Regions from separate parts of the Streptomyces sp. NPDC102437 genome, predicted to be linked through region 2. Evidence: predicted binding sites of a transcription regulator. Region 2 holds the regulator's gene; the other holds the start of a gene.
What was found. The regulator HspR, encoded in region 2, represses chaperone genes until heat shock. The targets are predictions, from matches to a motif close to TTGAGNNNNNNNNNCTCAA.

Region 1 (3,408 bases), on a different contig from region 2:
GGTCGGCCTCGTTCCGCTTCGGAATCACCACGGTGGTGATCCCGGCGCGGTGCGCGGCCAGCAGCTTCTGCTTCAGGCCGCCGATCGGCAGCACCCGGCCGGTCAGCGAGACCTCACCGGTCATCGCCACGTCCGTACGGACCAGCCGCCCGGAGAGCAGCGAGGCCAGCGCCGTCGTCATGGTGATGCCGGCGCTCGGGCCGTCCTTCGGGACCGCGCCCGCCGGGAAGTGGATGTGCACGCCGCGGTCCTTCAGGTCCGCGACCGGCAGCTCCAGCTCCGCGCCGTGCGACCGCAGGAAGCTCAGCGCGATCTGCGCGGACTCCTTCATGACGTCGCCGAGCTGGCCGGTGAGGGTCAGTCCGGACGCCCCGGTCTCCGGGTCGGCCAGCGACGCCTCCACGAACAGCACGTCGCCGCCCGCGCCGGTCACCGCGAGTCCGGTGGCCACGCCGGGCACCGAGGTACGGCGCTCGGCCGGGTCCTGGGCGGACTCGGGCACATGGTGCGGCCGCCCGATCAGAGCGCGCAGATCCGCCTCGGTGACCGTGAACGGCAGCTCCCGGTCGCCCAGTTCGTGCTGGGCCGCGACCTTGCGGAGCAGCCGGGCGACGGCCCGTTCCAGGTTCCGTACGCCCGCCTCGCGGGTGTACTCGCCGGCCAGCTTGCGCAGCGCGGACTCGTCGAGCGTCACCTCGTCCTTCTCCAGACCGGCCCGCTCCAGCTGGCGCGGGAGCAGGTGGTCCCGGGCGATGACGACCTTCTCGTCCTCGGTGTAGCCGTCGAGCCTGACCAGCTCCATGCGGTCGAGCAGGGCCTCGGGGATGGCTTCGAGCACATTGGCCGTGGCCAGGAAGACGACGTCGCTGAGGTCGAGTTCGACCTCCAGGTAGTGGTCGCGGAAGGTGTGGTTCTGCGCCGGGTCGAGGACTTCGAGGAGGGCGGCGGCCGGGTCGCCCCGGAAGTCGGATCCCACCTTGTCGATCTCGTCGAGCAGGACGACCGGGTTCATCGAGCCGGCCTCCTTGATGGCCCGCACGACGCGTCCCGGCAGGGCGCCCACGTACGTACGCCGGTGGCCCCGGATCTCCGCCTCATCGCGCACACCGCCGAGGGCGACGCGGACGAACTTGCGGCCCATGGCGTGCGCGACGGACTCACCGAGCGAGGTCTTGCCCACGCCCGGAGGCCCCACCAGCGCCAGCACGGCACCGCCGCGTCGCCCGCCGACCACGCCGAGCCCCCGGTCGGAGCGCCGCTTGCGGACGGCCAGGTACTCGGTGATGCGCTCCTTCACGTCCTGGAGCCCCGCGTGCTCGGCGTCGAGCACCTGCTGCGCGCCCCGGATGTCGTACGCGTCCTCGGTCCGTTCGTTCCACGGCAGTTCGAGGACGGTGTCGAGCCAGGTCCTGATCCAGGAGCCCTCCGGGCTCTGGTCGGAGGAGCGCTCCAGCTTGTCGACCTCCTTGAGCGCGGCCTCGCGGACATGCTCAGGAAGGTCGGCGGCCTCGACGCGGGCCCGGTAGTCGTCGGACTCGTCTGCGCCGGAACCAGTCCCACCGTTGAGATCGGAGAGCTCCTTGCGGACGGCTTCGAGCTGGCGCCGCAGCAGGAATTCACGCTGCTGCTTGTCGACGCCCTCCTGGACGTCCTTGGCGATGGACTCGGCGACGTCCTGCTCGGCGAGGTGTTCGCCGAGCCACTGGATGGCGAGCTTGAGCCGGGCGACCGGGTCCGTGGTCTCCAGGAGCTGCACCTTCTGGGCGGTGGTGAGGAAGGGCGAGTATCCGGAATTGTCGGCGAGCGCGGAGATGTCCTCGATCTGCTGGACCCGGTCCACGACCTGCCAGGCGCCGCGCTTCTTCAGCCAGCTGGTGGCGAGCGCCTTGTACTCCTTGACCAGCTCGGCCGCGGCTCCGGGGAGCGGATCGGGGACGATCGCGTCGACCCGGGATCCCTCCACCCAGAGTGCCCCGCCCGGCCCACTGGTCCCGGCCCCGATCCGCACCCGGCCCCGGCCGCGGATGAGCGCGCCCGGATCCCCGTCCGAAAGCCGTCCGACCTGCTCGACGGTGCCGATGACACCGGTACCGGTGTACGTACCGTCGATTCTCGGCACCAGAAGCACCTCGGGCTTGCCGCCACCGTCACGGGCCGCGGCCTGCGCGGCCTCCACGGCAGCACGTACATCGGTGTCGGACAGGTCCAGCGGCACCACCATCCCGGGCAGCACGACCTCGTCGTCGAGCGGCAGCACGGGCAGGGCGAGCGGAGTGACCGCATTGGAATCGGTAGCCATGATCTCCCCTTCAGCAGTCAAGTTGAGCTATGCAGACTCAATGCTCCTGAGCCATCCATTGTTCCCGGGGCGGTGTTCGCTGTGAGCGATCGCCTGGGCCGGGCGAGTGTCGGCCGTACGCTGGAATTTCACGCGCGAAGGGCAGGAGACCGAGGTGGCCGGGACGACGACGGTGCCGCAGGTCATGGCCGAGCTCGCCGAGCTCGATGACCCGAAGGCGCGCAAGGTGAACGAGAAGCGCGGCGACGATCACGGGGTGAACCTCGGCAAGCTGCGCGCGCTCGCGAAGCGGCTCGGGACTCAGCAGGAGCTCGCGGGCGGCCTCTGGGCGACGGGCGACACCGCGGCGAGGCTCCTGGCGATCCTGGTCTGCCGCCCGAAGGCGTTCGGGCGCGAGGAGCTGGACGCCATGGTGCGCGAGGCGCGCGCCCCCAAGGTGCACGACTGGCTCGTCAACTACGCGGTGAAGAAGAGCCCGCACGCCGAGGAGCTGCGACTGGCCTGGGCCGCCGACCCGGATCCGGTGGTCGCGAGTGCCGGCTGGGCGCTGACCACCGAGCGGGTGGCGAAGAAGCCCGAGGGTCTCGACATCGCGGGGTTGCTCGATGTCGTCGAGGCGGAGATGAAGGACGCCCCGGACCGTCTGCAGTGGGCGATGAACCACTGTCTGGCGCAGATCGGGATCGAGCACGCCGAGTACCGCGCCCGCGCGATCGGCATCGGCGAGCGCCTGGAAGTGCTCAAGGACTACCCGACTCCCCCGAACTGCACGTCCCCGTTCGCTCCGGTCTGGATCGCCGAGCTGGTACGCAGACGACAGGAGCAGGAGAGCTGAGGGGGTGCTCCGTGACCCTCGGCGGGCCCGAAAATCGTTCGGCCCGCCGCACAGGTGCGGGCACAGTGCTCCCATGAACGACGACAACGGTGACCGGGGGCTGAACGAGGACGGGACGATCCGGCGGGAGGGTTCGCTGAGCCTGGTGCCCGCGGCGTTCGCCCCCGTGGTGGCGGCGGCCCGGTCCCGGATCACCGGGGCGTTCGACGGCAGGCGGCTGCACAGCGCGTACGTCTACGGCAGCATTCCGCGCGGCACGGCCGTTCCCGGTGTC
Region 2 (3,408 bases):
CCGCGCGGGTGGCGGTGGCCGAACCCCAGCCGGGTGCGACACCGGCCGCAACGAAGGAAGAGAAGGCAACCGACGAGGAGAGCGGTGGCACCGAGGAGGTCTGACATTCCGTCCGACCACCTCGCGGCCCACCGCCCGGCCATGCGACCGGCCAGCAGGCCGGTCGCATGGCCGATCGTCCGGAAGGAGGGACGTCGATGAGCACGAAGGACTTCGTCGAGAAGGACTACTACAAGGTCCTCGGCGTCCCCAAGGACGCCACCGACGCCGAGATCAAGAAGGCGTACCGGAAGCTCGCCCGCGAGTTCCACCCGGACGCCAACAAGGGCGACGACAGGGCCGAGGAGCGCTTCAAGGAGATCTCCGAGGCGAACGACGTCCTCGGTGACAGCAAGAAGCGCAAGGAGTACGACGAGGCACGCGCCCTCTTCGGCAACGGCGGCTTCCGGGCCGGACCCGGCGGCGCGGGAGGCAACTTCAACTTCGACCTCGGCGACCTCTTCGGAGGGGCCCAGGGCGGGGGCCAGGGCGGCGCGGCCGGCGGTTTCGGCGGCGGCGGTCTGGGCGATGTCTTCGGCGGCCTGTTCAACCGGGGCGGTACGGGGACACGGGTGCAGCCGCGTCGCGGCCAGGACATCGAGTCCGAGGTGACGCTCAGCTTCACCGAGGCCGTCGAGGGGGCCACGGTCCCGCTGCGGATGTCCAGCCAGGCGCCCTGCAAGGCGTGTTCCGGCACCGGCGACAAGAACGGCACCCCCAGGGTCTGCCAGACCTGCCTCGGCACCGGCCAGGTCTCGCGCGGCACCGGCGGCGGCTTCTCGCTCACCGATCCCTGCGTGGACTGCAAGGGCCGGGGCCTCATCGCCCAGGACCCGTGCGATGTCTGCAAGGGCAGCGGGCGGGCGAAGTCCTCCAAGACCATGCAGGTCAGGATTCCGGCGGGCGTCTCGGACAACCAGCGGATCCGGCTGCGCGGCAAGGGCGGGCCCGGCGAACGCGGCGGACCGGCCGGTGACCTGTACGTCGTGGTCCACGTCGACGCCCACCCGGTCTTCGGCCGCAGGGGCGACAACCTCACGGTCACCGTGCCCGTCGACTTCACGGAGGCGGCGCTCGGCGGCGACGTGAAGGTACCCACGCTCGGCGGCCCGGCGGTCACGCTGAAGCTGCCCCCGGGTACTCCCAACGGGCGCACGATGCGCGCCCGCGGCAAGGGCGCCGTACGCAAGGACGGCACCCGGGGCGACCTGCTGGTCACCGTCGAGGTGAAGGTGCCGGGCGACCTCAGCAACGAGGCCAGGGACGCCCTGGAGGCCTACCGGAAGGCGACCGCGGGCCAGGACCCGCGGGCGGAGCTGTTCCAGGCAGCGAAGGGAGCTTGAGGTGGACGGCCGACGACGCAATCCGTACGAACTGACCGATGAATCCCCGGTGTACGTGATCTCGATCGCGGCCCAGCTCTCGGGCCTGCACCCGCAGACACTGCGCCAGTACGACCGTCTCGGCCTCGTCTCGCCCGACCGCACGGCCGGGCGCGGCAGGCGCTACTCGGCCCGCGACATCGAGCTGTTGCGCACCGTGCAGCAGCTGTCGCAGGACGAGGGCATCAACCTCGCCGGTATCAAGCGCATCATCGAGCTGGAGAACCAGGTCGCCGCGCTCCAGCAGCGCGTCGCCGAGCTCTCGGCGGCGGTGGACGGCGCGGCACAGGCGATGCAGCAGCGCGAGGCCCAGGTGCACGCCTCGTACCGGCGCGATCTGGTGCCGTATCAAGACGTCCAGCAGACCAGTGCGCTGGTGGTCTGGCGGCCGAAACGGCCGAAGGACTGAACTCGGGCCCCAAGGGCCGGGGAGGCGGCTTACGGGCCGGTTCCCCGGCCCTTTGCCGTACGCCGCCGCGAACCGGTGAAGCCGCTCGCGGGGCGGGGCATCAGCGCTGTTCCTCCTCCAGCATCCCCGACCGCGCTATCAGATAGCCGAGCTGGGCACGGCTGCTGCTGCCGAGCGCGGCGGCGAGCTTGGCGACGTGGGCCCGGCAGGTGCGGACATTCATGCCGAGGCGGCGGGCGATGGAGTCGTCCACATGGCCCTCCACGAGGAGCTGGGCGATGGAGCGCTGCACCCCGCTGATGCCCAGGGAGGTCGGTTCGTACTTGACCTCCTCCCGCAGCGGAGCCGCTCTGGTCCAGAGCTGCTCGAACACGTTGGCCAGGTACTCGACCAGCCCGGGATGACGGAGTTCCAGGGCCACCTGATCGTCGTCGCTGGCCGGGATGAAGGCGACGGTCCGGTCGAACACGATCAGGCGGCCGATGAGCTCTTCGAGGGTGCGTATCTCCATGTTGTCGTCGGCCATGCGTTCCGCGTACGCCAGCGTGCTGGGGCTGTGGCGCGCGGTGTGCTGGTAGAGGGTGCGGATGCCGACGCCGCGGTGGACCACGGACAGGCCGCGCTCCAGCGACTTGCTGAGATCATCCTCGCTCCGGCCGCCGCCGGGCTGGACGGTGAGCACTTCGGTGCGGCACTCTGCGGTGGCGAGATCGAGTGCCGCGTTGATCCGGTTCATGCCCTCCAGCACGGTGATGGCGTGGGTGCTGGGCGGCCCCAGGGTGCTGATGTCCATGAACGGCTCGAACGACTCCGTCAGTTCGACCGAGTGCCGGCGCCGTTCCAGGATCTCGCGCTCGATGGGATGCAGATGTTGTGCGAGAGCGGTGGACGGTGGAACGGGCCGGAGCCAGGCCGGGTCGTCCGGATCGGGATGCAGCAGCGCGAACTCCATCAGGCAGGGCGCCGGTTCCACTTCGGCGCGGGCGATGCGTCCCAGCCGCAAAGCACTGGCGTAAAGCCGTGCTCCCGCGTCGCACAGTTCGGTGATCCCATGAGAATGTGTCGGCTTTGTGTTGCTTGTGGTCATATCGTCACCCCCCAGGTTCCTGAACATGCAAGAACATGATGCATCTACGCGGTGGTGCTTGCGTGCCCAGGTGAGACATCGTCTTAGGTGCGGGGGAGAAGAATCCACAAGTGAGGACGAAGCCGACTATGTATAAGCGAATGCATCGCTCGGCGCTTGCCGTCTCGTTCGTCGCGGCCCTGGGGGTCGGGCTGGTGGGCGGCAGCGACATTGGCTGGAGCGAGGACAGCGTTGCCGGTGGCGACATCGGGTGGGCCGTCCAGGCGGCAGCCGACGGTGACATCGGCTGGGTCGCGCCTGCCAACTCGTCCGACATCGGCTGGGTCTCGCCCGCCGACATCGGCTGGGTCTCGCCCGCCGAGTCGTCCGACATCGGGTGGGTCGTCCAGGCCTCGGCCGACGGTGACATCGGCTGGGTCGCGCCTGCCAAGTCGTCCGACATCGGCTGGGTCTCGCCCACCGGTACCGGCTCCGCCACGGCCCGCACAAGC

Region 1: a site for HspR is predicted at 2,322-2,340, ahead of lon (endopeptidase La). Genes of this name have one in related genera too.

Annotation. Positions count from the first base shown of each region.
Region 1 is NZ_JBIWKI010000010.1:260,813-264,220, reverse strand. It holds gene lon (endopeptidase La) at 1-2,299, opposite strand, end outside; gene ACIRJP_RS15870 (DNA alkylation repair protein) at 2,484-3,134, shown strand; gene ACIRJP_RS15865 (nucleotidyltransferase) at 3,208-3,408, shown strand, end outside.
Region 2 is NZ_JBIWKI010000005.1:14,182-17,589, reverse strand. It holds gene grpE (nucleotide exchange factor GrpE) at 1-104, shown strand, start outside; gene dnaJ (molecular chaperone DnaJ) at 198-1,382, shown strand; gene ACIRJP_RS08240 (heat shock protein transcriptional repressor HspR) at 1,384-1,830, shown strand; gene ACIRJP_RS08235 (helix-turn-helix transcriptional regulator) at 1,931-2,917, opposite strand; gene ACIRJP_RS08230 (hypothetical protein) at 3,046-3,408, shown strand, end outside.